DNA from 3 places in the Pantoea sp. nfd-35 genome. Region 1 is predicted to be linked to each of the others. Evidence: predicted binding sites of a transcription regulator. Region 1 holds the regulator's gene; each other region holds the start of a gene.

Region 1 (10,345 bases):
GCATAAAGGGAACCTGTGGCGGCGCGTGAAGCCTGTAGTGATGCGCATTGTGTTTATTTGGCTGGGGCTGTGGCTGGCGGGCATTCTGCTCTTTTCGTTCATTCCTGTCCCCTTTTCAGCCGTGATGGCAGAACGTCAGGTAGGTGCCTGGTTCAGGGGCGATTTTGGCTACGTCTCTCATTCGGACTGGGTAGGAGCAGATGAAATTTCACCCTGGATGAAACTGGCCGTCATCGCTTCTGAAGATCAACACTTCCCCGACCATTGGGGGTTTGACGTAGCGGCAATCCGGTCCGTACTGGACGACAGTGACAGCCGGATGCGTGGAGCATCCACGCTGTCACAGCAAACGGCAAAAAATCTGTTTTTATGGGATGGCCGGAGTTGGGTGCGTAAAGGACTGGAGGCGGGATTAACCGTCGGGCTGGAAACCGTATGGACCAAACGGAGGATCCTGACGGTTTATCTGAATATCGCGGAGTTTGGCAAAGGCACGTTCGGGGTAGAGGCGGCTTCACGCCGCTTCTTTCATAAACCTGCCAGCCGATTAACCCTGTCCGAAGCGGCGCTGCTGGCTGCTGTCTTGCCTAATCCGCTGCGCTTCCGCGCAGATGCACCTTCAGGCTATGTCCGTCAACGCCAGCAGTGGATCCTGCGCCAGATGCGTCAGCTGGGTGGCGAAGGCTTCCTGCAGCGCAATCACCTGAACTGACGTTAGTCTTCGTCGAATCCGGCTTCAAACAGTTCAATGACGGCAGCCAGGGCTTCCGTTTCCTGTGGACCGCTGGCTTCGATCTCAATATGACCGCCTTTGGCCGAATCCAGCATCAGCAACGCGATAACGCTGCTGGCTTCGGCCTCTGTTCCGCTCTCGTTACGCAACAGCACTTCGGCATCGAAACTCTGCACCAGTTCAAACAGCTTCATAGCAGGACGTGCATGCATGCCGAGCTTATTTCTGATTTCCACGGTTTGCTTAACGGTCATGATTTACGTTTTTCCAGCGTGCGATGACGAGACTGTACATTTTTACCCCGCGAGCGGAAATAGTCAGCCAGCTGTTCGGCAATATACACGGAGCGATGTTTGCCGCCAGTACAGCCAATCGCCACGGTAAGATAGCTACGGTTGTTGGTTTCCAGCATCGGCAACCAGAGTTCCAGATAGCTACGCGTCTGATATATGAAGTTATGGACTTCAGTATGGCGATCGAGGAACGCGGCCACGGGCCTGTCCAGACCGGTCATGGGACGTAATTTGGGATCCCAGTGCGGGTTAGGCAAAAAGCGCACGTCGAAAACGTAATCTGCATCAATAGGAATGCCGTGCTTGAAGCCAAACGATTCGAACACCATTGTCAGCTCACGCTCACGTTTACCCAGCAAGCGGGTACGCAGCATCTCCGCCAGTTCGTGTACCGACATCTCTGAAGTATCAATAATCAGATCGGCACGGGAACGCAGCGGCTCAAGCAGGTCGCTCTCTTCGTCAATCGCGCTTTCCAGCGACAGATTCTTGCTGGATAAGGGATGCAGACGGCGCGTATCACTGTAACGGCGGATCAACGTGTTGCGATCGGCATCAAGAAACAGCAACTGCGGTGAGAATGCTGAAGGCAAACTGCTGAGCGCCGTCTCAAAAATCTCAGGAGATTCGGGCATATTGCGTACGTCAATACTCACGGCCGCAGAGATATTGCGCTCGACCAGTGATTCAGCCAGTTGAGGCAACAGCACCACTGGCAGGTTATCAACGCAGTAAAAACCCATGTCTTCCAGCGCGCGAAGCGCCACTGACTTTCCCGAGCCTGACCGACCGCTGACGATCATCAGCACCATGACCTTCTCTCCCGTTTTAAAGCCGGCTTACGCCGGTAAATCACGCGCTTTATTGCTCTGTTTGTGCTTCGGTAATAATCGCATACAGTTCTTCATCGCTCTGCGCGGCACGCAGGCGACGGCAAACCGTTTTATCCGCCAGTCGTTTTGCCACTAACGACAGCGTATGTAAATGGGTTTTACACTGGTCAGCCGGCACCAGTAGCGCAAAAAGCAGATCGACAGGCTGGTTATCCACGGCATCAAAAGCGATGGGTTGCTCCAGGCTGATAAAGACGCCTACGGCCCGTAAAGTATCTTCCTCCAGCTTGCCGTGAGGGATCGCGATACCGTTACCGATACCGGTGCTCCCCATGCGCTCACGGGTTAGGATCGCTTCAAACAGCGTTTGATGCGGCAGGTTGAGCTGCTTAGCGGCCAGTTCGCTGATAATCTCCAGCGCCCGTTTTTTGCTTTGGCAGTGTACGCTACTGCGGGTGCAGTCTGGCGAAAGCACCGTGCTCAGTTCCAGTGTTAAATCATTGTTCATTGTCGTTTCACTTGCGAGTTCACATAGCCATCAACCCGGTACGTAAACATCACGTCGCGGAATAATGGCGCTGGCACAGATGACAAAACGGGGCGGTTAATCCGCCCCATCCTTTCAGCTTTGCGCGCCGGGCGCGCCTGCCAGCGTGAAGGTTAGTGTTTTTTTAGCTTGTCTTTATATTTGGTCAGTTGACGGGTCAACTTGTCAATCAATCCGTCAATTGCCGCATACATATCTTCCGCTTCAGATGTGGCGTGCAGCTCGCCACCGTTGACGTGCAGGGTTGCATCAGCAATCTGCGTCACCTTCTCAACTTTCAGGACAACATACACCTGATTGATATGATCAAAGTAATGTTCCAGTTTGGCAAATTTCGTTGTCACGAACTCACGCAGGGGTTCGGTGATTTCAACATTTTGCCCGGTAAGGTTCAGCTGCATAGGTCTTCCTTCTCATTTCTGTCAAACCAGCTGTTTACGCTGATTTGAAGGCGGTATGGACAAAGACTCGCGGTACTTAGCGACGGTTCGACGTGCCACTATTATCCCTTGATCAGATAACATGGAGGTCAGTTTACTGTCACTCAAGGGCTTGGCGGGGTTTTCCGCCGAGATTAATTTTTTCACCAGCGCACGAATAGCGGTAGATGACGCTTCTCCGCCACCTTCAGTATTAACATGACTGGAGAAAAAATACTTCAGTTCAAAAATGCCTCGTGGGCTGTGAAGGTATTTTTGCGTGGTCACGCGGGAAATCGTCGATTCATGCATGTCCACCGCCTGGGCAATATCGGCCAGCACCATAGGACGCATAAACTCTTCACCCTGGTCAAAAAAGGCCTGCTGCTGTTCCACAATACAGCGGGAGACTTTTAACAATGTCTCGTTACGGCTTTCAAGACTTTTAATCAGCCAGCGGGCTTCCTGCAAATTACTGCGGATAAACTGACTGTCGCTGTCGTTGCGTCCGGCTCCGCCCATGGCGGCATATTGCTGGTTGATCTTCAACCTGGGCAGGCTGTCGGTATTCAGCTCGACCGTCCAGCGCGTCGTCACTTTACGTACCAGCACATCGGGAATCACGTATTCGGGTTCACCGGTGTTAATCGACTGACCCGGGCGCGGATCGAGCGACTGAATCAGCAGCATCGCCTCTTTCAGTACGTCTTCTTTCAGACGCGTTACGCGCATCAGGCTGCGGAAATCGTGGTTCGCCAGCAAATCGAGATGGCTGCTGACGATCAATTTTGCTTCCGCCAGCATCGGCGTTTCAGGTGCATACTGCGACAGCTGCACCAGCAGGCAGTCGCGCAAATCACGCGCGCCGACGCCGACAGGATCGAAACGCTGAACGCGCTTTAACACGGCTTCGACTTCGTCGATTTCCAGCTCGTCGTTACCGATACTGTCGAGAATCTCTTCAAGTGAAACGGTAAGATAACCGGTGTCATCAATGGCATCGACGATAGAGGTCGCAATGGCACGGTCGTTATCGCTGAAGGGCGTTAACTCGACCTGCCACATAAGATAGTCCTGCAGTGACTGTGTGGTTTCGCCCTGATAAATCGGCAGCTCGTCATCCTGATAATCGGTGCCGGTTCCTGAAGGCGTGCCTGCGGTGTAAATCTCGTCCCACGTGGCGTCAAGCGGCAGCTCTTCAGGCATGTCCTTTTGTTCCAGCGCTTCTCGGGTATCCAGTCCCGCTTCGCCTTCCTGATACTCTTTCGCGTCTATTTCATCGTGCAGATCGGTTTGCTCAAGCAGGGGATTGCTTTCCAGCGCCAGCTGTAACTCTTGCTGGAGTTCGAGCGTAGAGAGCTGCAGCAGACGTATCGCCTGCTGCAGTTGTGGGGTCATCGCCAGTTGTTGGCTGAGCCTGAGTTGCAAACCTTGCTTCATAGACAGGATGGATATTCCCGGGTAAACATCAGTATTAACGACACCTTATCAGAGTCTGAACTCTTCACCCAAATAAACCCGTTTAACTTGCTCATCTGCAAGGACTTCATTCGGCGTACCGTGCGCAATCAGGTTTCCCTGACTGACGATATAGGCGCGTTCACAGACCGCCAGCGTTTCACGCACGTTGTGGTCGGTGATGAGAACACCAAGGCCACTGTCACGCAGGTGTTCAATGATTTTTTTGATGTCGATAACGGAAATCGGGTCGACCCCGGCAAAGGGTTCATCCAGCAGGATAAATTTCGGATTCGCTGCCAGCGCACGCGCAATTTCTACGCGACGGCGCTCACCACCCGACAGCGATTGCCCCATATTGTCGCGCAGATGAGCAATGTGAAACTCTTCCATTAGCTCGTTAGCCCGATCCTGTCGCTGCTCTTCGGTTAAGTCATCACGAATTTGCAGGACCGCCATCAGGTTGTCGTAAACGCTCAGGCGACGAAAGATTGAGGCTTCCTGCGGCAGATAGCCAATGCCGCGGCGCGCACGCGCATGAAGCGGCAGGATGCTGATATCTTCGTCATCAATAATGATGCGTCCCGCATCGCGCGGAACAATGCCCACCACCATGTAAAAGGTGGTCGTTTTACCCGCACCGTTTGGACCCAACAGCCCGACGATTTCACCGGACTTTACCTGCAGGCTGACGTCTTCAACCACGCGGCGGCCTTTATAAGCCTTTGCCAGGTTTTCTGCGATTAATGTGGCCATAGTGATCAGTTACTCTTTTTTTCGCTGTTGGTTGACGCGGGCTTATCCTGCAACTGCGACGGCACCAGCACGGTCGTTACGCGCTTGCTCTGGCCCTGGCTGTAAGCCTGCATTTTTTGCTCTTTTACCAGATAGGTGATGCGGTCGCCTTTGATGTTGCTGTCCAGTTGCTCAATGTAGGCGTTGCCGGTCAGCTCAACAAAGTCATTGGCAAGCTCATAATGCAGTTTGGACGCATGACCCTGAACCGGTTTGCCGTTGTCCTGCATCTGGTAAAAGGTGGCAGGGTTACCGTAAGCATCAACGATGGTTTTTTTACTGTCACCGCCCGGACGCGTGACCACCACTTTATCCGCAGTAATTTTGATCGATCCCTGGGTGACAATAACATTACCGGTGAAGGTCGCGACATTGCCTTGCAGATCCAGAGACTGATTCTCAGAGTCGATATTGACGGGTTTGTCCGAGTCACCGGTCAGCGCCAGAGCAGGCAGGCTGGTTGCAAGCAGCATACTGGCCAGTAAAAACTTAATGCGGTTTTTGTTCATTTTGAATTTCATAAGAAGTTTTGACCTTTTCGATTAACTCGGCGTTCTTTGTCCGTAAATTACCGCGCATTTTCATACCGGTAGAGTTAAAACTGCGGCCATATAACGTCACCTGGTCGTCAGAGGCGACGTCCTGCGTGACAAGATTGACCTGAGCGTTATCCGTTTTAATTCTCTCAAGCTCAGAATCTGGAGCCAGAGCATTCAGCTCAACATGGCCGTACAGATACAGCATACGATCTTTGGTAAGCTTTGCTTTATCTGAACGTACCGTCCAGGTCGGCATTTTATTTTCGTCATAGGTAGTCATCACCGGATTATCAAACCAGCTTATTCCGCTGTCTTCGTAATAGGTGACTTTGTCCGATATCAGCTTATAAGCCAGCCCGCCTTGCGGGTTGTAGACTACGGTATGCGAATTGGCACTAGTGTAGGTTGGCGTTTGATCATTATTCGCTACCGGCGCGCTGTTGTCGCCATCCCGGTTAGTGAAATTCCAGCCAATAAGCACCAGCGCAATCAAGGCCAGACCCAACGTTATCCAACGCCTGCTTTTACTCATACTGATTGCCCTTTGGCATCCTCGAATTTATTTTGCGCCATTAAGATGAGATCGCACAGCTCCCGCACCGCGCCGCGCCCACCGGCAATACGGGTAACGTAGTTCGCGCGCGTCAATAGCAATGGATGGGCATCGGCGACAGCCACGCTTAGCCCGACTTTCGCCATCACTGGCCAGTCAATCAGATCGTCGCCAATATAGGCGACCTGATCGTCAGAGAGCGACAGTGTATCCAGAAGTTCACCATAGGCCAAAAGCTTATCTGATTGCCCCTGATAAAGGTGGCGAATCCCGAGCGTTTTACAGCGGTCTTCCAGTAATTTGGCCGTGCGGCCGGTAATAATAGCCACTTCGACGTCAGAGGTCAGCAGGCAGCGAACGCCATAGCCATCGCGCACGTTAAAGGTTTTCAGCTCTTCGCCGCTGTTCCCCATATAAATCAGGCCATCCGACATCACACCGTCAACGTCGCAGATCAGCAGGCGAATTTTACTGGCGCGCGTCATGACATCTGAACTGACCGGGCCGTAGCACGTTTCTAAAGTGGCATTTTCCGACTGCATTATGTCTTCCTGTTTACACTACGCCAGCGCGCAGCATGTCATGCATATGTACCACACCCAACAGACGGTCGTCATCGGCCACCAGCAGGGAAGTAATGTTTTTGGTTTGCATCAAATTCAGCGCATCCACCGCCAGCACGTTAGGCCGCACGCGAATGCCACCCCGGGTCATGACTTCAGCGATAGTGGCGTGTTGAAAATCAATGCCCATATCAAAGATGCGGCGCAGGTCACCATCGGTAAAGATGCCCTCGATCTTCATCAGATCGTCCACGATAACCGTCAGGCCGAGATTTTTACGGGTAATTTCCAGCAGGGCATCACGCAGGGAAGCATCGCGAGTGACGTGCGGGAGTTCATCCCCGCTGTGCATAATGTCGCTGACGTGTAGCAGCAGCTTCCGGCCCAGCGCACCGCCCGGATGGGACAAGGCAAAGTCTTCTGGCGTAAAGCCGCGGGCTTCCAGCAGGGAAACGGCCAGCGCATCGCCCATGACCAGCGTTGCGGTTGTGCTGGTGGTGGGGGCCAGGCCGAGCGGACAGGCCTCCTGTGGGACTTTCACGCACAGGTGGATATCTGCGGCGCGGGCCATGGCGCTTTCAGGACGGCTTGTCATACAGATCAACGGAATCTTTTGGCGTTTCATTACCGGTATCAGCGCCAAAATCTCACTGGATTCGCCACTGTTAGATATCGCGATGACGACATCGTCTTTACCTACCATGCCAAGATCGCCATGGCTGGCTTCAGCGGGATGCACAAAGAACGCCGGCGTGCCGGTGCTGGCAAAGGTGGCCGCCATTTTTTTCCCGATATGGCCCGACTTGCCCATCCCCATGACCACCACTTTTCCCTGACAGGCATAAATCAGTGCGCAGGCGTCGGCGAAAGCCTCATTAATATATTGATCAAGCTGCTCCAGGCCTTCGCGCTCGATGCGTAATACCGTTTTACCGGCTTTCTGAAAATCAAAATTTACCGTTGGTTGCTGATATGACATGGCGAATCTGTCCTTGTTAGCCGTCCATAAACGCCGGCTGTAGCCACAGCAGCGTTACCCAGACGAAGAAACCACAGAGTAAAAGCGAGCCCGCCGTACGGCCAACCCGGCGACGACGCAGCAGACAAAGCATGGCGAACAGCACGCTGACACCCAGCATTATCCAGTAATCGCGCGCAAATGCGTGATAGTCTACGCTGCCGGGATGAATCAGGGCCGGCAGACCCAGAACGATAGCCAGATTATAAATATTGGCACCAATCAGGTTGCCGATAGCGATATCATCTTCACCTTTCAGCGCGCCCGCGATGACGGTTGCCAGCTCTGGCAGACTGGTGCCGACCGCGATGAGCGTCAGCCCCATGACCAACTCGCTGACGCCAAAGTAATCCGCAAATACGGTCGCGTTATCGATCACCATGTGCGTCGACATGGGCAGGATAATCAGTGCGACGGCCAGCCAGAGAAAGGCGACGGTATTTCCGCTCTCTTCACGCGGCAGTTCGGCTAATTGTTCGCGCGTTAACGTATCGTTATTGTCCTTCTCTGCTTTGCGCGCGATGCGGATGGTCACTATCAGATAAATCGCGGCGATAGCAATCAGTGCAAGGCCATCCAGGCGACTAAGATAGTTATCAAATAACATGATGCCGCTAAGAAGTGAGACCAGCACCATCAGCGGCAGTTCACGGCGTATTAAATTGGAATGGATGCTCAGGGGATGCAGCAAGGCCGCGCCACCGAGAATCAAAAGAATGTTGGTGATGTTTGAGCCAAGCGCGGTGCCCACCGCCAGATCCATCTGTCCGTACTGCGCTGCCGAGAAAGAGAGAATGATCTCCGGGAGCGAGGTGCCGATACTGACGACGGTCATGCCGATGATCAAGGGCGGGATGCCAAAGGATCGACAAAGTATTGCAGCACTAAACACCAGACGATCGGCACCATAAGCCAGTAAAAGCAGTCCGATAATCAGCAGTGCGGTAGCGACGAACATGAAAAATCCTTGCTTAAAACCCCTGTCGGCTCGCCTTCAGGTTCTTTGTGACAAAACAGGCGCTGATTTTGACCTTCTGAGCGGCAAAAGTAAATTTTATGACCGTTTTCGCCAAATCTTTGTATTAAGTTTCTGTAAAGCTATCGTGCGTTTAGCCTTAACAGGCTACCATCGTACCCTATGTTGACGCCCGATCCGTAATAGAGGTGATAATGATCCAACAAAAAACGAACCTGGTTGAGGTTCGTGGCGTGAGTTTTTCACGTGGCGATCGCAAAATTTTCGACGATATTTCGCTGACGGTGCCAAAAGGTAAAGTGACGGCGATTATGGGGCCGTCGGGGATCGGGAAAACAACGCTGCTACGCTTAATTGGCGGGCAACTGCAACCTGACAGCGGTGAGATCTGGTTTCGGGATGAGAACATTCCGACATTGTCGCGCACAAAGTTGTATGAAGCGCGTAAAAAGATGAGCATGTTGTTTCAGTCAGGCGCGCTGTTTACCGACTTAACGGTATACGAAAATGTGGCCTGGCCGCTGCGTGAACATACCCGGCTGCCCGCGCCGATTTTACACAGTACCGTACTGATGAAGCTGGAAGCCGTGGGTCTACGCGGTGCTGCGCAGCTGAAGCCTGCGGAGCTGTCAGGCGGGATGGCTCGCAGGGTTGCGCTGGCGCGCGCGATTGCGCTTGAGCCTGAACTCATTATGTTCGATGAACCCTTTGTAGGGCAGGATCCCATTACCATGGGCGTGCTGGTTAAGCTTATTGATGAACTGAATCATGCGCTGGGCCTGACCTGCATCGTGGTTTCCCACGACGTGCCCGAAGTGTTGAGTATTGCTGATTACGCCTACATTGTGGCAGGACAAAAAATTATTGCGCACGGCACGACGCCAGACCTGCGTGCTAACAACGATCCCCGTGTGCGCCAGTTTATTGACGGCATTGCGGATGGGCCAGTGCCGTTTCGTTTTCCGGCGGGCGACTATTTGGCCGACTTAACCGGCTCAGGGAGAATCTAAGCTGATGTTGTTGAAAGCACTGGCGTCGTTAGGACGCCGGGGAATAGGAACCTGCGCCAGCTTTGGGCGTGCCGGTTTAATGCTTTTTCATGCGCTGGTCGGTAAGCCCGCGTTCCGTAAACACTTTCCGCTGCTGATCAAACAGCTTTACAGCATCGGCGTACTGTCTCTGGTCATCATTGTCGTCTCCGGTCTGTTTATTGGCATGGTGCTGGGCCTCCAGGGCTATCTGGTGTTAACCACCTATGGCGCTGAAACCAGTCTGGGCATGCTGGTGGCGCTGTCGCTGCTGCGTGAACTGGGTCCGGTTGTGACGGCGCTGCTGTTTGCAGGGCGCGCAGGATCGGCCTTAACGGCAGAAATCGGGCTGATGAAAGCCACGGAGCAACTCTCCAGTATGGAGATGATGGCGGTCGATCCCCTGCGCCGTGTCGTTTCGCCGCGCTTTTGGGCGGGTTTTATCAGCATGCCGCTGCTGGCGTTAATCTTTACTGCTGTAGGGATTACGGGCGGAGCGCTGGTAGGCGTGAGCTGGAAAGGGATTGACCCTGGCTTCTTCTGGTCGGCGATGCAAAACGCCGTCGATTTTCGTAGCGATGTGGTCAACT
Region 2 (10,345 bases), 520 kb from region 1:
GGGTTCCCTGGATCATTCACTCTAGCGGTAAAAGCGCAGCCTGAACAGGCAGCCTGGACGAGAAAAACAGAAACAGTAAATTAAGGCACGACGACACAACGTTGAAAGGGCGGAGAGAAGAAGTTACGGGCTGGTTTAGGGTAGATTTAACTCTGGGTAGCAATCGCGCAGGAAAAAAAAAGCCCCGTTTAAACGGGGCTTCCTACAGCGCAGTTATGCGTCTTTACCGCCGCGTGAAGCACGCTTACGGTCGTTTTCAGTCAGGTGACGTTTACGGATACGCACTGACTGAGGGGTCACTTCGACCAGTTCGTCATCATCAATGAACTCGATAGCCTGCTCAAGTGTCATTTTGATAGGTGGAACCAGCGTCGTCGCTTCGTCAGTACCGGAAGCACGCATGTTAGTCAGCTTCTTACCGGTCAGGCAGTTTACAGTCAGGTCGTTAGAACGACTGTGAATACCGATGATCTGGCCTTCATAAACTTCTGCACCGTGCCCCAGGAACAGCTTGCCGCGATCCTGCAGACCGAACAGGGCGAACGCAACCGCTTTACCCTGACCGTTAGAGATCAGCACGCCGTTCTGACGCTGGCCCACTTCGCCCGCACGAATATCATCGTAGTGACTGAAGGTGGAGTACAGCAGACCGGTACCTGAGGTCATGGTCATAAATTCGTTACGGAAACCGATCAGGCCACGGCTTGGGATCACGTAGTCAAGACGTACGCGGCCCTTGCCATCTGGATCCATGTTTTTCAGGTCGCCTTTACGCTCGCCCATGGCTTGCATGACTGAACCCTGATGCGTTTCTTCGATATCCAGCGTCACGTTCTCGAAAGGCTCTTGCTTACGGCCTTCGAATTCGCGGAAGATAACTTTCGGACGGGATACCGCCAGTTCGAAACCTTCACGACGCATGTTCTCGATCAGAACAGACAGGTGCAGCTCACCACGGCCCGATACGCGGAACGCGTCAGCATCTTCGGTTTCTTCAACACGCAGTGCTACGTTGTGAACCAGTTCTTTGTTCAGACGCTCAAGGATCTGACGAGACGTCACGTACTTACCTTCTTTACCGCAGAACGGAGAGGTGTTGACGTTAAAGAACATGGTAACCGTTGGCTCATCCACGCTCAGTGCTGGCAGCGCCTGCACGTTCTGCGGATCACAAATGGTGTCAGAAATGTTCAGCTCGCCCAGACCGGTAATCGCAATGATATCGCCTGCTTCTGCCAGGTCGCTGTCAATACGCTCCAGGCCCAGGTGAGTCAGCACTTTACCGACTTTACCGTTACGGGTTTTACCTTCGCTATCAATGATAGTGACTTGCTGGTTAGGCTTCACTTTACCGCGCTTGATGCGGCCGATACCGATAACGCCCAGGTAGTTGTTGTAGTCCAGCTGAGAGATTTGCATCTGCAGCGGGGCATCCGCTTCAACCTGTGGAGGCGATACATGGTCGACAATAGCCTGATACAGCGGGGTCATATCGTCAGCCATGTCTGTGTGCTCAAGACCGGCAATACCATTCAGCGCCGAGGCGAAAATGATAGGGAAGTCGAGCTGCTCGTCAGTCGCATCCAGGTTAACGAACAGGTCAAATACCTGATCAACAACCCAATCAGGACGCGCGCCAGGACGGTCAACTTTGTTGATAACCACAATCGGCTTCAAACCATGCGCGAACGCTTTTTTGGTTACGAAGCGGGTTTGCGGCATAGGGCCATCCATCGCATCTACAACCAACAGTACCGAATCCACCATAGACATTACGCGTTCAACTTCACCACCGAAGTCGGCGTGTCCTGGGGTATCAACGATGTTGATACGGTAGTCGTTCCATTTAATGGCGGTATTTTTTGCGAGGATGGTAATCCCACGCTCTTTCTCCAAATCATTGGAGTCCATCACGCGCTCGGTGGCTTCAGTACGGGCATCGAAAGTACCGGACTGTTGCAGCAGTTTATCAACCAGGGTGGTCTTTCCATGGTCAACGTGCGCGATGATGGCGATGTTACGCAAATTTTCGATCACAGCTTTTTTGCCTCAGGCATTAGAAATAACGCGGTATTGTACACGGATTAAGCGGGAGACTGAACACGATCACACTTTTCACTGAAAGTTTATTGCATTGTCGCAAAATCGCACTAATAGGCGTGCAAAATTTGCACAGCGTCGATGTTTTGCACCAAAAAAGTGCTCACTTTCAACCCAACCGCACACAAACAGTGCAATGCAACTATCATGGTGCATGACCTTTATGACAAAAAGGTGCATGACAGCGCGATTTTGTGCAAAGAAATAAAGTTGGCACAGAATTCGCTTTGTATTATCCAGATGAAAACGATGTAAGACAACGGTTACAGAGCTGGTCAGGATCAGATTCAGGAAAGACAGTTAACAGTCGTCTATTCCGTAACCCGGTTCTCGCCATGTAGACAATGACCATTTCCAGGAGAGTTGAGTATGTCCGCTGAACACGTTCTCTCGATGATGAACGAGCATGAAGTTAAGTTTGTTGACCTGCGTTTTACCGATACCAAAGGTAAAGAACAGCACGTTACTATTCCGGCTCACCAGGTTAACGCTGACTTCTTCGAAGAAGGCAAGATGTTCGATGGCTCTTCCATCGGCGGCTGGAAAGGCATTAACGAATCAGACATGGTGCTGATGCCGGATGCAACCACGGCGGTAATGGATCCTTTCTTTGAAGATTCTACCCTGATCATTCGTTGCGACATTCTTGAGCCAGGCACCATGCAGGGCTATGACCGCGATCCACGTTCTATCGCTAAGCGCGCGGAAGATTACCTGCGTTCTTCAGGCATTGCGGATACCGTTCTGTTTGGCCCAGAGCCAGAGTTCTTCCTGTTTGACGATATTCGTTTTGGTTCTTCAACTTCGGGTTCTCATGTTGCTATCGACGATATCGAAGCAGCCTGGAACACCGGCAAAGAATACGAAGGCGGCAACAAAGGCCACCGTCCAGGCCTGAAAGGCGGTTACTTCCCGGTTCCACCGGTTGACTCATCACAGGACATCCGTTCTGCCATGTGTCTGACCATGGAGCAAATGGGTCTGGTTGTTGAAGCCCATCACCATGAAGTTGCAACAGCAGGTCAGAACGAAGTGGCTACACGCTTCAATACCATGACCAAAAAAGCTGACGAAATTCAGATCTACAAATATGTCGTTCACAACGTGGCTCATGCCTACGGCAAAACGGCGACCTTTATGCCAAAACCGATGTTTGGTGATAATGGTTCCGGTATGCACTGCCATATGTCGCTGTCTAAAGGCGGTCAGAACCTGTTCTCTGGCGATAAGTACGGCGGCCTGTCTGAAATGGCGCTGTTCTACATTGGCGGCATCATCAAGCATGCTAAAGCTATTAACGCCCTGGCGAACCCAACCACCAACTCCTACAAGCGTCTGGTGCCGGGTTATGAAGCGCCGGTGATGCTGGCCTATTCAGCGCGTAACCGTTCAGCCTCAATCCGTATCCCGGTTGTTGCCAGCCCGAAAGCACGTCGTATTGAAGCGCGCTTCCCGGATCCAGCGGCTAACCCATACCTGGCGTTTACCGCACTGCTGATGGCGGGTCTTGATGGCATCATCAACAAGATCCATCCTGGCGATGCGATGGACAAAAACCTGTATGACCTGCCACCGGAAGAAGAAGCTGAAATTCCAAAAGTTGCAGGTTCACTGGAAGAAGCGCTGATTGCCCTGAACGAAGACCGCGAGTTCCTGACCCGTGGCGGCGTGTTCACTGATGACGCGATCGATGCCTATATCGAACTGCGTAAATCCGAAAACGATCGTGTGCGCATGACGCCGCACCCGGTTGAGTTCGAACTGTACTACAGCGTTTAATTTCAGAATAAGCAAATGGGTGCCGCAGACAGATCTTGCAAAGGCGGCACCGATAGTCTGAAACGTTTTTTTGTTGCCGTGGAAACTTTAGCCCATCTTCGGATGGGCTTTTTTCTCCGCGAATTCATCGTTCATTCGCTTTAATTCCGGCTTAAAGATTACAATGCACTAAATCAGTGCAGAGGAACGCTGTATGGCAACTGCCTCACTGCCCGATGCCGGGCAGATTCTCAATACCTTAATCAACAGTATTTTGTTGGTGGATAACGATTTGGTTATTCACTACGCCAACCCCGCGGCACAGCAATTACTGGCGCAAAGCTCGCGTAAATTATTCGGCACGCCGTTACCTGAACTGACCGGCTACTTTTCGCTGAATGTCGAGGTAATGCGCGAGAGTCTTGAGGCGGGCCAGGGCTTTACGGACAGTGAAGTTACCCTGGTGGTCGATGGTCGGGCACATATTATGTCGCTGACAGCGCAGCGCTTGCCTGATGGCCTGATTTTGCTGGAAATGGCGCCCATGGATAATCAACGTCGCCTGAGCCAGGAACAACTCCAGCATGCTCAGCAGGTTGCGGCACGCGATCTGGTGCGTGGGCTGGCTCATGAGATTAAAAATCCGTTAGGCGGACTGCGCGGTGCGGCCCAGCTGCTGTCTCGCGCCCTGCCCGATCCCGCGCTGAATGAATATACCAAAGTCATTATTGAACAGGCCGATCGCCTGCGGAATCTGGTGGATCGCTTATTAGGGCCGCAACAGCCCGGGATGCACATCACCCAGAGTATTCATCAGGTCGCCGAACGGGTGGTCAACCTGGTCTCGATGGAGCTGCCAGAAAATGTGTCTCTGGTCCGCGATTACGATCCCAGCCTGCCGGAGTTGCCCCACGATCCCGACCAGATCGAACAGGTACTGCTGAATGTGGTGCGTAATGCGCTGCAGGCGCTGGGCGAGGACGGTGGCACGATAGTCATTCGCACCCGTACCGCCTTTCAGCTGACGCTGCACGGTACGCGGTATCGCCTGGTCGCCCGTATTGATATCGAAGATGACGGTCCCGGCATTCCGGCTCAGCTTCAGGATACGCTGTTTTATCCGATGGTAAGCGGACGTGAAGGCGGAACCGGTTTAGGTCTTTCTATTGCCCGTAGCCTGATTGATCAGCATTCAGGAAAAATTGAGTTTAACAGTTGGCCAGGTCATACCGAATTTTCGGTTTACCTGCCTATTCGCCAGTGAGGTTTCTATGCAACGAGGGATAGTCTGGATCGTCGATGACGATAGCTCCATCCGCTGGGTGCTTGAACGCGCGCTCACTGGAGCCGGTTTGAGCTGTGCGACCTTTGACAGTGCGAACGACGTGCTGAACGCATTAGCGACAAAAACGCCGGACGTTTTATTGTCAGACATTCGTATGCCCGGAATGGACGGGCTGACGCTGCTAAAACAGATTAAACAGCGCCATCCCATGCTCCCGGTCATCATCATGACGGCGCACTCCGATCTGGATGCCGCGGTCAGTGCCTATCAGCAAGGGGCCTTTGATTATCTGCCCAAGCCGTTTGATATTGATGAGGCTGTTGCGCTGGTCGAGCGCGCCATCAGCCACTATCAGGAACAGCAGCAGCCACGTAATCAGCCTGTCAGCGGCCCGACCACCGATATTATCGGCGAAGCGCCCGCCATGCAGGATGTGTTTCGTATTATTGGCCGTCTCTCTCGCTCGTCGATCAGCGTCCTGATCAACGGGGAATCCGGTACGGGTAAAGAACTGGTTGCGCATGCGCTGCATCGCCACAGCCCTCGCAGCAAAGCGCCGTTTATTGCCCTGAATATGGCCGCGATTCCCAAGGATTTGATCGAGTCAGAACTGTTTGGTCATGAAAAAGGGGCGTTTACCGGTGCCAATCAGATCCGTCAGGGCCGTTTTGAACAGGCTGATGGCGGCACGCTGTTTTTAGACGAAATCGGCGATATGCCGCTGGATGTTCAGACACGACTGCTGCGCGTTCTGGCTGACGGGCAATTTTACCGCGTCGGCGGCTATGCGCCGGTAAAAGTTGACGTCCGTATTATTGCCGCAACGCATCAGAACCTTGAACTGCGGGTGCAGGAAGGCAAGTTCCGTGAGGATTTATTCCATCGTCTGAACGTCATCCGCGTGCATCTGCCGCCGTTGCGTGAGCGCCGTGAGGATATCCCGCGTCTGGCCCGTTATTTCCTCCAGGTTGCGGCACGGGAACTGGGGGTTGAGGCCAAGATTCTGCACGCGGAAACCGAAACCGCGCTGACACGTCTGCACTGGTCGGGTAACGTGCGCCAGTTGGAGAATACCTGTCGGTGGTTAACCGTTATGGCGGCGGGACAGGAAGTGCTGATCCAGGATCTTCCGCCAGAGCTGTTTGAATCCAGTACCCCGGAAAGCCCTACTCAGTCGTTGCCGGATAACTGGGCAACCCTGCTGGCGCAGTGGGCTGACCGCGCCTTGCGTTCCGGTCATCAAAATCTACTGTCTGAAGCCCAGCCGGAGATGGAGCGTACGTTGCTGACCACGGCGCTCCGTCATACTCAGGGCCACAAACAGGAAGCGGCACGTTTGCTGGGTTGGGGGAGAAATACCCTGACGCGTAAGCTCAAAGAACTGGGCATGGAATAAGAAATCCACCGCCGGAACAGCGCAGGCTGCTCCGGCTTTTTTATATGACGCGTGAAAACTGCTGCTGCCGCGCCTTGTGACGTAGATACGCATCAAAACACATACAGATATTTCGAATCAGCAAGCGTCCGGCTCCCGTCACTCTCAGGTCCGTTGCATGCTGCTCCACCAGCCCATCACTAATCAGCGGTTTTAACAGCGCCATGTCTTCCGCAAAATAGCGTTCAAACTGAATATTCCACTGCGCTTCGACCGTGCTGAAATCAAGTGAGAAATTGCAGATCAGCCTTTTAATCACGTCGCGACGTAAGCAGTCGTCTTCACTGAGCAGTAATCCGCGCCACAGGCCATGGCCCTGTTTTTCAACCTGACTGTACCAGTCGTTAAGCCCTTTCTGGTTTTGCGCATAGCTGTCGCCGATCATGCTAATCGCAGATACGCCAAGCCCCAGCAAGTCACTGTCGCCCTGTGTCGTATAACCCTGAAAGTTGCGGTGCAGTTTTCCTTCACGTTGCGCAACTGCCAGCTCGTCCTGCGGTTTAGCAAAGTGATCCATACCAATAAACTGATAGCCCTGTTGGGTCAGCGTGGTAATGGTCTGCTGGAGGATATCCAGCTTCTGCTGTGCTGAGGGCAGCTCATCTTCTTTAATTTTACGCTGTGCGGCGAACAGCGCGGGGAGATGGGCATAGTTAAAGACGCTGAGGCGATCAGGATCCAATGCGATAACGCGCTGCAAGGTATAAGCGAAGCTTTCAGGCGTTTGCAGCGGCAACCCGTAAATCAAATCGATGCTGGTTGAACGAAATCCCTGCTCGCGCGCCCGCGCCATCAAGGCAAAAATGACCGCTTCATCCTGTACCCGATTCACCCGCTCCTGCACGGCTTTATTGAAATCCTGCACGCCCATGCTCAGGCGATTGAAACCACACGCGCGCAGGTGATCGATCATATCCAGTTCAATTTCACGTGGATCGACCTCGATCGACATCTCTGCGTCGTCGATAAAGGTAAAGTGCTGCTTTAACAGCGCCACCAGCCGGCTGATTTGCTGTTTATTAAGGAACGTGGGCGTTCCGCCGCCCCAGTGCAGCTGGCTAACCTGACGACCCTTAAACAGCGGTGCGCGGGCAGTGATCTCCTGCTCAAGCGCATTCAGATAACGGTCGGCTTTATGCAGCTGACGCGTGACAATCTTATTGCAGCCACAGAAGTAGCACAGGCGATGACAGAACGGGATGTGGATATACAGCGATAAGGCACGTTGCGGATAACGTTCAATGGCGTGTCTGAAGTCGTTATCGGTAAACTTATCGTTGAACGCTAAGGCGGTGGGATAAGACGTGTAACGCGGACCGGCAGAGTTATATTTTTCAATTAACGCCTGGTCCCACTTGATCTGCATTGCTGACATGCTCACTCCTTCCGCTTACGTTGCCGTCGTAAAGGTCGCGATCCAGAAGGAAAGAGAGGTGAGCGGGCGGAAACCCGACGTAAACGCTGCTTCAGACGCGACAGTCGCCGTAGTTTAAACAATAACCACAGCAGATAACATGTCATCAACAACACGAAAATTGATCCAGGCCAAAACATTGTCGTTTACCTGTTAAGCATGGCATGCGCATGCGCGCATGCCGATCAATACAGCTTAGTTACCTTTTAGCAGGCGATACATATCCTCTTCCGCCTCCTGGTCTTCCTCTTCGTCCATTTCAATACCAAGCTGTTCCATCAGTTCATCAATGCGATCCAGCGTCACGTCAAGCCAGCCCTGATCTTCTGATGACAACGTTTCACCCTTTTCAAGACGATCGAGCAGCGCATCCAGGCGCTCACTGTTCTCCAGCTGCGCCAGCTCCTCTTCAGGCGTGAGAGACACTTTTTTCTCCCTCGCCGGTTTGGTCGCGACGTTTTTCGCTTTTGCCGGTGCGGCCTTTTCGTCAGCGATCAATGCCACTGGCTTCTTGCTGCCAATACGCGGGTCTTTCGCAGCGGCGCTTTGCTTGCCGTTGTTGCTCTGCGTTTGCGGATTAGCACGGCTGCCTGACGCATGGCCACGATGCTTTTTATCGCGTTTACGATCGCGCGCTTCATTATTGATATCTTCACGCGATTTACGTTTAGCCTTGGCGACAGGCTTACCTTTCGCAGCGCTTGCAGGTTGCTTCATGATGTTCGGTCCCGGTGTTTTTTATTCAGTATAGAATTGCGGCGAAATCTAGCAGAAACCAGACAAAGAAAAAAGGCGACAGCTCAAGCTGTCGCCTTATTTCATACCTTCAGCAGAAGGAATCATGTTTCAAATCCGTTTCGGCTCACAACGTCCCGGTTAATCCTGCGCCTGCTCAACTCCTGAGCGTATCCCTTTCCTTTTCCGGCTCCCGTCCATAGCCATTTCCATTCCAGCCGCTCTTCGTTATCCCAACATTCCTGAGCGCATCATCCTGATGAGTGCGTCCTGCACTGCTGAATAATGTAGACCATATGGTAAAAGGCTCAAGTAACACATGTCAGTCTTTAGGCGAAAAAACCTGTACTTAAGTATAATTCACTGAATTTTAATGGTTTATTTTTTTAATTATTTAACTAAAAAGAGACATAACGGGCAAAATTTATGGCAAATATCTTACAAAGGCGCCTCACCAATGGTATTGAGCACTTTCGCGCCATAACGCGTATAATCAGCGCCATTGCCCTAATGCGTTTCTGGAGTATTCCCTTGTCTGAACTGAATTACCATGTCACCCGCTTCATTCTAAGCGCACCGGACATCCGCCATTTGCCCTCTGATACCGGCATTGAAGTTGCGTTTGCTGGTCGTTCAAACGCGGGTAAATCCAGCGCCTTAAATACGCTCACCAATCAAAAAGGCCTGGCGCGAACCAGTAAAACACCCGGTCGTACGCAGCTGATTAACCTGTTTGAAGTTGCAGAAGGCAAGCGCCTCGTAGACTTACCGGGTTACGGCTATGCTGAAGTGCCAGAAGAGATGAAACTCAAATGGCAACGGGCATTGGGCGAATATCTGCAAAAAAGGCAGGCGCTTAAAGGCCTGGTGATACTGATGGATATCCGCCACCCGCTTAAAGATCTGGATCAGCAAATGATTCAGTGGGCGGTTGAGAGCGAGATCCCTGTACTCCTGCTGCTGACTAAAGCTGACAAGCTCGCTTCCGGCGCACGTAAAGCCCAGCTCAATATGGTGAAAGAAGCCTCAATGGCGTTTATGGGTGATGTGCAGGTTGAGGTTTTCTCATCGCTGAAAAAAATCGGCGTCGACAAAGTGCGCCATAAGCTGAATAGCTGGTTTAGTGAACTCGAACCTGCTGTTGAAGATCAGGGCACTGAAGCCTGACAAACCTCACAGGCTGCCGTTTTTTAGCGTCAGCCCAATAAAAAACGCCCCAGTCACAGAATGACTGGGGCGGCTAAATTCAGCCAAATCCGATTACGTGAAGTAAAAGGTCTGAAAGATAGAACATCTTACCTCTGTACCCTACGCCTCGAACTTTACCTGATTTTTTGTGAGCAACAAAGGTTTTTTTGTTGCTCTCTTTCATTTTTAGTCACTTTTTTTACCATGCTCGTCACAAAAATGAGGATGGCATGTAGTTAAATTACAAAAAAAGTGCTTAGGCCATAATAAGTTACTGCATCGTTTTGCAGCGCCGGTACCACGGTGTGCCGGCTTCATGCCTGATCACGTGATAATGCGCCAGCGGTGGCGCATAAACGCCACCAGCCAGAGTCTTAATGCGCCTGATCCCAGTTGTCGCCTACGCCGACTTCGACCAGTAAGGGGACAT
Region 3 (10,345 bases), 690 kb from region 1:
GGCTGAGCAATCGTTGCTGTTTGTCCTGCAACCGCTGACCCTAAAGTCGGGGTTGGAACCGGTTTGCCTTTGTGTGCACAACCCGCGAGAGCCATCGCCATCGCTATGCCACTTAACACATGCCAGAATTTCATTGATGTCGTCTCCTTTTGATCAAAATGATTTTTAGCAGTGAATCTTCATTACAGCGTTTCACTCGCCGTATGTCTTTAATGTTGGCACAAAATCAAAAGTTTGCCTGGTCGGATGAAAGACCGAAAGTCTGATTGACGGAAACTGGTCGGATCTTTCACACTTAGGCAAATACTTATTATCAGGAAAGCGTCATGAGTCAGGCACTCGAAAATCTGCTTAATTTAATCCATCTGGAAAAAATCGAAGAAGGCCTCTTTCGCGGCCAGAGCGAAGATCTTGGCCTTCGTCAGGTCTTTGGCGGTCAGGTAGTGGGACAGGCACTTTTTGCGGCCAAACAGACCGTGCCGGAAGATCGCGTCATTCACTCATTCCACAGCTATTTTCTCCGGCCCGGCGACAGCCAGAAACCGATTATTTACGACGTGGAAAGCCTGCGTGACGGTAAAAGTTTTAGCGCCCGCCGGGTCAGCGCCATTCAAAATGGTCAGCCTATTTTTTATATGACGGCCTCTTTCCAGTCGCCGGAAAGCGGCTTTGAACATCAGAAACCCATGCCGCAGGTGAAAGGGCCTGATAATCTCCCCAACGAGCAGCAGATGGCGCAAAAAATGGCCCATATGCTGCCAGAAAAGCTGCGCGAGAAATTTATCGCCGAGCGTCCGCTGGAAATCCGCCCGGTGCAGATCCACAACCCGTTACGAGGCCACGTTGATAAACCGCAGCGTCAGGTGTGGATACGGGCTAACGGCACGCTGCCCGATGATTTACGCATCCATCAGTATCTACTGGGCTACGCTTCCGATCTTAACTTTTTGCCCGTGGCGCTGCAGCCCCATGGCAAAGGCTTTCTGGAATCCGATATGCAGGTGGCAACGATTGACCACTCTATGTGGTTTCACCGTGAGCTGAATTTTAACGACTGGCTGCTCTACAGCGTGGAGAGCACCTCTGCATCGGGCGCGCGGGGCTTTGTACGCGGTGAGTTTTACAACCGGCAAGGGGAACTGGTGGCGTCAACGGTTCAGGAAGGTGTGATGCGCCAGCGCAGCGAATAGTAAAAAGGGGCGAAATCGCCCCTTTTCTCTTATCGTTACAGATGAATTAATGGTTGTATGCGTTCTCGCCATGGCTGTTGACGTCCAGGCCTTCGCGCTCCTGCTCTTCCGGCACGCGCAGCCCTACAATCATATCCGCCAGTTTAAAGCCAATGAAGGCCACCACGGCAGACCAGACGATAGTCACCCCTACGCTGAACAGCTGAACGGCAACCTGATGCCCCATAGTGACGCCTGGTGCATAGCCCACGCCGCCCAGAGAAGAGGACGCGAACACGCCCGTCAGGATACAGCCGATGATGCCACAGACGCCGTGAACGCCGAATACGTCACAAGGATCGTCAACCCGCAGCCATCTTTTCAGCGTTGTTACGCCCCAGATGCCCGCCAGACCACCGGCTAAACCGATAATTAACGCGCCACCGACGCCGACATAACCACAGGCTGGCGTAATGGCAACCAGACCCGCAATAAAACCAGAACAGGCACCTAACAGAGAAGGTTTACCACGCAGCGCCCACTCGCCGAAGGTCCATGCCAGCACAGCAGCGGCAGTCGCCACAACGGTATTCAGGAAAGCCAGTGCGGCAATTTCGTTAGCTGCCGACGCCGAGCCTGCGTTGAAGCCAAACCAGCCTACATACAGAATGGCGGTACCGGTAAAGACCATTGGCAGGTTGTGAGGTTTAAATGCCTCTTTGCCGAAGCCTGCACGTTTGCCCACCAGGTAAGCACCGACCAGTCCGGCAACCGCCGCGTTAATGTGCACAACCGTGCCGCCAGCAAAGTCCAGCGCGCCATCCTGAGCCAGTAAGCCGCCTGCCCAGACCATATGCGCGATAGGCAGATAAGCCAGCGTCAGCCATACCGCCACGAAAATCAGCACGGCTGAGAAACGAATACGTTCCGCAATGGCACCGACGATCAGCCCCACGGTAATACAGGCAAAGGACGCCTGGAAAGCCACATGGATGTATTGATAAAAGCTGCCCATAACCGCTGTCAGCGCAATGTTTTTCAGCATCACCCAGTTGAAGCTGCCAAAGAATGCATTGCCTTCGCTAAAGGCCAGTGAGTAGCCATAAATCACCCACAGCACACATACCAGCGAAAAGGTGACCGCCACCTGAGTGAGCATAGAGAGCACGTTTTTACCGCGGATCAAGCCGCCGTAAAACAGCGCAATCCCGGGAATTGACATAAACAGCACCAGCGCAGTGCAAATCATCATAAAGGCGTTATCGGCTTTGTCTGCAACGGCAGGCGCAGCAGCCATTGCCAGCGACGGTAACAGTGCCAGGCTGGTGAGGCCCAACTTGGTCAGCATTTTATTCATTTTTTTTCCATCCCATCACATTACTGAGTCTTGTTTACAGTGCGGCTTCGTCGGTTTCGCCGGTACGTATGCGAATCACGCGCTGCAGTTCAGCAACGAAAATCTTGCCGTCGCCAATTTTTCCGGTGTAAGCCGATTTACTGATTACGTCCACCACTTCGTCCAGTTGGTCGTCTGCAATGGCGATATCAATTTTGACCTTGGGCAGAAAGTTCACGCTGTATTCCGCACCACGGTACAGTTCGGCGTGCCCTTTCTGACGTCCAAAACCTTTCACTTCGGAGACGGTCAGTCCCTGAATACCAATGGAGGATAATGCCTCTCGCACATCTTCCAGCTTGAACGGCTTAATTACGACGGTAACCAGCTTCATAGCCTCTCCTTAAGGAATTGAAATAAGTAAGTCTCATGGACACGCAGAGACTTAAGCAAAGGCTGTGCCAGATGTAAGTATCGTGCGAAATCCGTTATCAGGCCGCGACGGAATAAGGCTCAGGAAATGCTGAATATCGGTTTGGGAAAAACTGGGGGATTAATAAACGAAGCGGATGCACTCCTTTGGTGCTGTTACGCTCAAAGGCGTGCATCCTGACGGAACAATGGAGAAAAAGATGCGCAAAAAAGGTGCAATCACCCTGCACTGACTAACGGTGCTGCCGATTCCAGTTCATCGCCAACCTGTTGCAACTGATACATTTGCCAGTAGCGCCCTTCCTCTGCCAGCAGCTGCTGGTGCGTGCCCTGCTCGACAACATGACCACGGTGCAGCACCAGTATGCTGTCTGCTTCGGTAATGGTGGAAAGACGGTGGGCGATAACCACCAGCGTCGTATGCTGACGCAGGGTGCGCAGCGTGTGCTGGATGGCCTGCTCTGTACCGGAATCGATATTTGCGGTGGCTTCATCAAGGATGAGAATCTGCGGCAGTTGTACCAGTACGCGTGCCAGCGCCAGTAATTGCTTTTGCCCCACCGACAGGTTATTCCCCTGTTCGCCCAGTCGGGTATGAATACCTGCAGGCAATGCCCGGGCCAGCGGCGCCAGCTGTACCTGCTCCAGCGCCGTCCACACGGCTTCTTCGCTGATATCCCGACCCAGCCGCACGTTGGCCAGCAGCGTGTCGGCCAGTACGACCGGATCCTGCTGTACCATCGCGATGCTGCGTCGTAGCGCCTGGTGGGAATATTGCCCCAACGGACGATCGTCCAGACGGACTTCACCGCGCGTCACCGGATAGTAGCCCATTAACAGGTTTGCCAGCGTGCTCTTGCCGCTGCCGGTATGACCGACCAGAGCGACAAAGCCGCGTGAAGGCACATCCAGCGAGATGTTGCTTAGCACGTCACGATCATCGCGATAGGCAAAGCTCAGGTTATCCAGCGTAATGCGTCCGGACGCCATGGGTCGATCGCTGTCACCATAGTGCTGCTGGGGCGCATCCATCAGTTCAAAAATACGCTCGCCCGCGACAACCGCCTGCTGCAACATCGACTGCTGCGTAGTGAGTTCGATTAAGGGCTCGTTAAGCCGTCCCAGATAGGTGATAAACGCGTACAGCACCCCGACTTCGAAAACGCCGGGCATTGAGAAACTGAATAACAGCAGCAGCCCGCACAGCACCAGCGCCGAAAACAGGCTTAAAAGCGGCCGTAACAGGAAGCCATCGAGCCGCAGGGTTTCCATGCGCGCCAGATAGTGAGAGCGGCTGGCTTCCCCCATGCGTTCGCCAAAACGTGCCTGCTGGCGGAACTGCTGAATCACGCTCATCCCGCTAATCACTTCGTTAAAACCGTTGTTGATATCGGCCAGATAGCTGCGAACGCGACGCGCTATCGGTGTACTGAAGCGCTGATAAATCAGCATGACGATGAGCACCATAGGGAAAATCAACATCGCCACCAGCGCCATGCGCCAGTCCAGGCTGAACATGGCCACCATCATTGCGCCCACCAGCGCGGCGCTGCGCAGGACCGTCGCGACAACGGTCACATACAGATCCCGGACGACTTCCGTGTCGTTGGTGACCCGGGAAATCAACTGCCCCACCGGCTGGGTATCAAACGCAGCGAGTGGCTGACGCAGCGCCGCGTTCATGGCATCGGTGCGTAAACGCTGCACCACGCCAATCGCGGCCTGGTTAAACAGTAACGCCTGCCCGTAATGCAGGGCGGCGGCCAGCAGCTGCAGCAGAATAAAACTCACGACCAGTCCTGCCACGATGCCCCAGGGCATTTGATGCTTCGCCACCAGATTATCGATGAAATAACTCACCAGAACCGGGCCGGTGACTTCGGCGGCGGCGGCAATCCAGAGCATCAACACGGCCAGCGACAGCGATTTGCGCCACGGTTTACCGTAGCTCAGCAGGCGTTTAAGTGTTGGCCACATACGTTGTGACTTAGCCATGCGGCACTCCTTTTTCCGTTTCATCATCATCCAGTGCGGCTTCCAGTTGCTGATAGCGATACATATCCCGATACCAGCCCGCCGCGTTCGTCAGGGCAGCATGGTCGCCTCGCTGCGCCACGGTGCCCTGATGCAGCACCAGAATCTCACTGGCTTCCGTGAGTGCCGACAGGCGGTGGGCGCTGATGATCAACGTGCGCCCTTTGCCCCACAGGCGCAGATTATGCAAAATTTCGTGTTCTGTGCGTCCGTCCACGGCCGACAGCGCATCGTCCAGAACCAGGATCTCCGCATCAAGCAGCAGGGCACGGGCGATTGAAATACGCTGTTTCTGACCGCCGGACAGCATGACTCCGCGCTCCCCGACTTCGGTTTCGTAGCCTTGCGGCAGGCGTAAGATATCGTCATGGACGCAGGCCATTTTTGCCGCCTGCTCAATATCCTCCTGACTGGCATCCGGCCTGCCCAGCGCAATGTTATTGGCCACGCTGTCGGAAAACAGAAACGGCGTCTGACTGACGACGGCGAGACGGCTGCGCCAGCTGTCCAGCCGCAGCTGTGGCAGCGGGATGGAATGGTAGCGGATATCCCCTTGCTGAATATCGAAGTGACGCTGAATCAAACTCAGCAAGGTCGTTTTACCACTGCCGGTCGGGCCGCACAGGCCCAGCATATCGCCCGGCTTGAGTTGAAATTCAACCTGGCTCAGTATCGCACCTGAACTGGCGGGATAACTGAATTCGCGAATCGAGACCTGTAACGTTCCGGCCCTGTCAGGCAAGGTTTTATCACCGTCTTCAACGACCGGTGCCTCAGAAAGCAGCGCGCGAATTCGGCTCCACGCAGCACTGCCACGCTCAACAATGTTAAACATCCATGCCAGCGCCAGCATCGGCCAGATCATCAATCCCAGGTACATGACAAAGCTGGTGAGCTGCCCCAGCGTCATTTGATCATGCCACACCAGCCAGCTTCCGCCGCCAATCGCCAGCAGGTTGGCAAAGCCAATCGCGATATAAATGGTGGGATCAAAACGCGCATCCACTCGCGCAACGCGCAGGTTTTTCTCTCCGGTATCACGTGCAATATCGGCGAACTGCGCCGACTGATGTTGCTCCAGCCCAAATGCCTTAATCATTCGGATGCTGGTAAGGCTCTCTTGCGTCTGATCGTTCAGGCTGGAAAAGGCCGCCTGCGCCAGTTTGAAACGGTTATGCAGCTGCTCGCCATAGCGGTGAATGACCAACGCCATGAATGGCATCGGTATTAGCGATATCAGCGTCAGCTGCCAGCTGATTTGTGTACTCATGGCAATTAACACAACGCATCCCATGACCAGAGAATCCACCAGCGTCAGCACGCCTTCACCGGCAGCAAAAACCACCCGATCGACGTCGTTGGTGGCGCGGGCAATGAGATCGCCGGTTCGGTGACGCAGGTAAAACGCCGGCTGCTGACGGCTGAGCTGACGATAAAAATCCTCTCGCAGCTCAACGGCCAGTTGGTAGGATGCGCCAAACAGCAGCACGCGCCAGACATAGCGCAGCAGATAAACCACCACGGCGGTCAGCAGCATAATGCCAATCCACATCAGGATGCGCCGGGCATCCATGTTTTGGTGGGTCACGCCGTCCACAATCACCCCGACAATCCACGGCGGCAGCAACTGCAGAACGGCAATAACGATCAGTAAGGTGACGGCGCCCAGATAACGCCGCCACTCACGGATAAAATACCAACTTAACTGGCTGAATAATCGCACAAGGCTGCTCTCAATCTCAGATACTCAGGGGCCAACAGGCAGGGCTGTCGTGTATTTAATCTCTTCCATCGCGAAGCTGGAGGTCACATCGATCAGGCCTGTTACACCATTAACTAAACGCTTATAAAAGGCATCATAACTTTTCATGTCGGCAACCTGAATACGCAGTAAATAATCGTACTCACCGGCCATACGGTAAAAGCCCATCACTTCCGGCATGCTCTGCACCACCGAGACGAACTCCTGATACCAGGCTTTGCTGTGCTGGGTGGTTTTGACAAACATAAAGGCCGTGAGACAGAGGCCAAGCTTTTCATTATCCAGCAGAGCGACCCGTCCGCGAATAATGCCGTCTTCTTCCAGCTTTTTAAGGCGCTTCCAACAGGGCGTCGTGGTGAGATTAACCGCATCTGCCAGTACCTGGAGTGAAGTGGTGCAGTCCTGCTGCAGCATAGCCAACAGTTTAAGGTCAATTTTATCTGGCATACGGCCCTCCGGTAGAAATATTTTCTCCATTACCGCCATTTTAACGCAAAACCAGCAAGCTCTTTTTCCTACACGTGCCTTAAAATAATGACTTTCATCCGACCGGAAATGAACGCCATGTCAACATGCTGGGTACGCCACGCGATTAACGAAATTAACGCTGATTTTCAACGCTCAGCGGACACACACTTAATTCGCTTCAGTTTGCCGGATTTTCCGGGCATCAGGTTCTATCTCAAAGATGAAAGCACGCATCCCAGCGGAAGTCTGAAACATCGTCTGGCGCGCTCTCTGTTTCTGTACGCCCTGGCCAACGGTTGGATCAAACAAGATACACCGGTTATTGAGGCATCTTCGGGCAGTACGGCCGTGTCTGAAGCCTATTTTGCCCGCCTGCTGGGCTTGCCTTTTATTGCCGTCATGCCCGCCAGCACCGCGAAGCGTAAAATTGAGCAGATCACCTTTTACGGCGGTCAGTGTCACTTTGTCAGCGATCCCTGTCAGCTCTATGCAGAATCCGAGCGCCTCGCCCGGGAACTGAACGGCCATTTTATGGATCAGTTTACCTACGCGGAACGGGCCACCGACTGGCGCGGCAACAACAACATTGCTGAAAGCATCTTCCGTCAGATGGCAAACGAACCCTTTCCCGTTCCTCACACCCTGATTATGAGTGCCGGCACTGGGGGTACCTCGGCCACGCTGGGACGCTATATTCGCTATCAGGGATGCGATACGCGATTACTGGTCGTTGATCCGCAGCATTCCGTTTTTTATGACTACTGGCACAACCGTGACGCCACCCTGACCAGCAATCGTGGCAGCATGATTGAAGGCATTGGTCGTCCACGCGTCGAGCCTTCCTTTATGCCCGATGTGATTGACGAAATGCTTCGCGTACCGGATGGCGCATCAATTGCCGCCATGCTGAAGCTGGAAACACTTCTGGGACGCAAACCGGGCCCGTCTACCGGCACCAACTTCTGGGGCATGATGCAGGTGGCAAAACGCTTACGCGATAACCACGAGCAGGGCTCGCTGGTGACACTGCTGTGCGACAGCGGAGAACGTTATCCTGATACTTACTATCAACCTGAGTGGGTTGCCGAGCACATTGGCGATATTACGCCCTGGCAGCGCGAACTGGGCTAGTGCGCTATCAGACCTTGACTAACGGGGGTTAAGAAGCGCCAGATCGGGCCAGTTATTGCCCCTGCAGCTGTTCAGCCGCGCGTTCAGGTATTACCATAAGCACCAATTTTTATTATTGGGACGTGCCATGAAACGCGCCGTTGTCGTATTTAGCGGTGGACAAGACTCCACCACCTGCCTGGTTCAGGCCCTACAGCATTACGATGAAGTGCACTGTGTGACCTTCGACTATGGTCAGCGTCATCGTGAAGAGATTGACGTGGCCCGGGACCTTTCCTTAAAACTGGGCGCCCGAGCGCACAAGGTGCTCGATGTGACCATGCTGAATGAACTGGCCGTCAGCAGCCTGACGCGCGACAGCATTCCGGTTCCCGCTTATGATCCCGAGGCTAGCGGCCTGCCGAGCACTTTTGTGCCGGGCCGCAATATTCTGTTTCTGACCCTGGCCTCGGTTTACGCGTATCAGGTTGAAGCGGAAGCCGTCATCACCGGCGTTTGCGAAACCGACTTCTCCGGTTATCCCGACTGTCGCGACGAGTTCGTCAAAGCGCTTAACCACGCGATCGGCCTTGGCATGGCGCGCGATGTTCGTTTTGAAACCCCGTTGATGTGGCTTAATAAAGCCGAAACCTGGGCGCTGGCCGATTACTGGCAGCAGCTTACGTTGATCCGCGAAGAGACGCTCACCTGTTATAACGGCATCAAAGGTGACGGCTGTGGCGAATGTGCCGCCTGTCATCTGCGCTCAAACGGCCTGAATGCTTATCTGCAGGATCGCCCCGGTATTATGGCAGCCATGAAGGCAAAAACCGGTTTGCCGTAACCTCGGGCGCGGCGGCGACAGATAGCCGCCGCCTTGATGACATGAGTTAAGACATCAGTTAAGACATCAGTCTTTCCAGTCGCTGCCGCAGTTCGCCTTCCAGCGGGACGGCTTTCTGGGAACGCAGGTCGATGCACACGAAGGTCAGTGCCGCATCTGCAACAACAGTCTCACCACCCGCTAAAAGAACCCGCTGAGAAATGATGCCGCTTTTTCCATTAAGCTGCGTGATGTCGCTGCTGATCTCCAGTACATCGCCCAGCACCGCCGGGCGACGATAATTGATGTTGATGTTGACCACCACAAAGGCCAGTTTCTGCTCAAGCAACCAATTAAAGGCGTCCACTTCTTCCAGCCATTGCCAGCGCGCTTCTTCTAAAAACTCCAGATAACGAGCATTGTTAACATGCTGATAGACATCCAGATGATAGCCGCGCACTTTTATCGTGGTCTGCATTCCTGTTCTCCTGCTGCTATAGATTAACTGGTTGGACCTGTTCACTTTAGCAGAGTCCGCCCGTAACAGCAGGTTAAGCATCAGAGTTGCGCATCACTTCACAATTTCAGACGCGACAGGTTTCTCTCAACCAGGGCATTGCCAAAGCCGGGCACCTCTTTCAGTTGATCGATAGCCGTAAACGGCCCGTACTCTTCACGATAGCTGACGATAGACTGCGCCTTCTTGAGGCCCACCCCGTTCATCGCCTTTGATAGCTGCTCTGCCGTCGCGTCGTTTATGCTGACCAGCTCCTGCTGCGGCATGGAAACCTGCGCGGCCTGGGTTTCACTTGGGGTTTCTGCCGCTGAAAGAGGCATTTGATACAGCGCGCCACACAGGGCGAGGGAAAGATAAAAGGCGTGTAAGTTGGGTTTAGCCATGCTGTGTTTCTCCTTGTGTTAAACAGCAGGCTCAGGTTGTCACGACAATAACCTGCCCTCAAACGGCAAAAGTTAAAAATGGAAAAGGCCGCATAAGCGGCCTTGGGTTGTTTCAGTCATTATCTGAAATTTGCGAGGATCACTGCATCTGCTGGGCAGCGGCACCGTATTTGATTTTGGCCTCTTTACGCAGATTCTGCAGCAATGCTTCAAAGGCAAGCTGCGCGTTGTTCTGCGTGACGCCTTTGACCATTTCATTAATCTGCGCCTGTGGCATCGTACCGGTGCTGACCTTATCCACCGCCACCAGA

What was found. The regulator sigma-54, encoded in region 1, starts transcription at its own class of promoters, with help from an activator protein. The targets are predictions, from matches to a motif close to GTTGGCACANNTTTCGCTNT.
Positions count from the first base shown of each region.
Region 2: the regulator sigma-54 is predicted to act here: its motif matches at 2,310-2,329, upstream of glnA (glutamate--ammonia ligase).
Region 3: the regulator sigma-54 is predicted to act here: its motif matches at 2,952-2,971, upstream of glnK (P-II family nitrogen regulator).

Region 1 is NZ_CP122403.1:4,005,141-4,015,485, reverse strand. Features, by position in the region: gene mtgA (monofunctional biosynthetic peptidoglycan transglycosylase) at 1-712, shown strand, start outside; gene npr (PTS phosphocarrier protein NPr) at 715-987, opposite strand; gene rapZ (RNase adapter RapZ) at 984-1,838, opposite strand; gene ptsN (PTS IIA-like nitrogen regulatory protein PtsN) at 1,888-2,367, opposite strand; gene hpf (ribosome hibernation promoting factor) at 2,520-2,807, opposite strand; gene rpoN (RNA polymerase factor sigma-54) at 2,829-4,265, opposite strand; gene lptB (LPS export ABC transporter ATP-binding protein) at 4,314-5,039, opposite strand; gene lptA (lipopolysaccharide ABC transporter substrate-binding protein LptA) at 5,045-5,599, opposite strand; gene lptC (LPS export ABC transporter periplasmic protein LptC) at 5,568-6,149, opposite strand; gene kdsC (3-deoxy-manno-octulosonate-8-phosphatase KdsC) at 6,146-6,712, opposite strand; gene kdsD (arabinose-5-phosphate isomerase KdsD) at 6,726-7,712, opposite strand; gene P9J57_RS18580 (calcium/sodium antiporter) at 7,729-8,709, opposite strand; gene mlaF (phospholipid ABC transporter ATP-binding protein MlaF) at 8,922-9,737, shown strand; gene mlaE (lipid asymmetry maintenance ABC transporter permease subunit MlaE) at 9,742-10,345, shown strand, end outside.
Region 2 is NZ_CP122403.1:109,299-119,643, reverse strand. Features, by position in the region: gene typA (ribosome-dependent GTPase TypA) at 214-2,037, opposite strand; gene glnA (glutamate--ammonia ligase) at 2,470-3,879, shown strand; gene glnL (nitrogen regulation protein NR(II)) at 4,073-5,122, shown strand; gene glnG (nitrogen regulation protein NR(I)) at 5,130-6,539, shown strand; gene hemN (oxygen-independent coproporphyrinogen III oxidase) at 6,580-7,953, opposite strand; gene yihI (Der GTPase-activating protein YihI) at 8,188-8,709, opposite strand; gene yihA (ribosome biogenesis GTP-binding protein YihA/YsxC) at 9,259-9,894, shown strand; gene spfP (small protein SpfP) at 9,974-10,021, opposite strand; gene polA (DNA polymerase I) at 10,290-10,345, opposite strand, start outside.
Region 3 is NZ_CP122403.1:3,316,234-3,326,578, forward strand. Features, by position in the region: gene P9J57_RS15505 (YbaY family lipoprotein) at 1-134, opposite strand, end outside; gene tesB (acyl-CoA thioesterase II) at 327-1,190, shown strand; gene amtB (ammonium transporter AmtB) at 1,237-2,526, opposite strand; gene glnK (P-II family nitrogen regulator) at 2,561-2,899, opposite strand; gene P9J57_RS15525 (SmdB family multidrug efflux ABC transporter permease/ATP-binding protein) at 3,157-4,932, opposite strand; gene P9J57_RS15530 (SmdA family multidrug ABC transporter permease/ATP-binding protein) at 4,925-6,694, opposite strand; gene P9J57_RS15535 (Lrp/AsnC family transcriptional regulator) at 6,719-7,180, opposite strand; gene P9J57_RS15540 (PLP-dependent cysteine synthase family protein) at 7,298-8,332, shown strand; gene queC (7-cyano-7-deazaguanine synthase QueC) at 8,460-9,155, shown strand; gene P9J57_RS15550 (acyl-CoA thioesterase) at 9,214-9,612, opposite strand; gene P9J57_RS15555 (helix-hairpin-helix domain-containing protein) at 9,711-10,034, opposite strand; partial or broken gene ppiD (peptidylprolyl isomerase) at 10,174-10,345, opposite strand, start outside.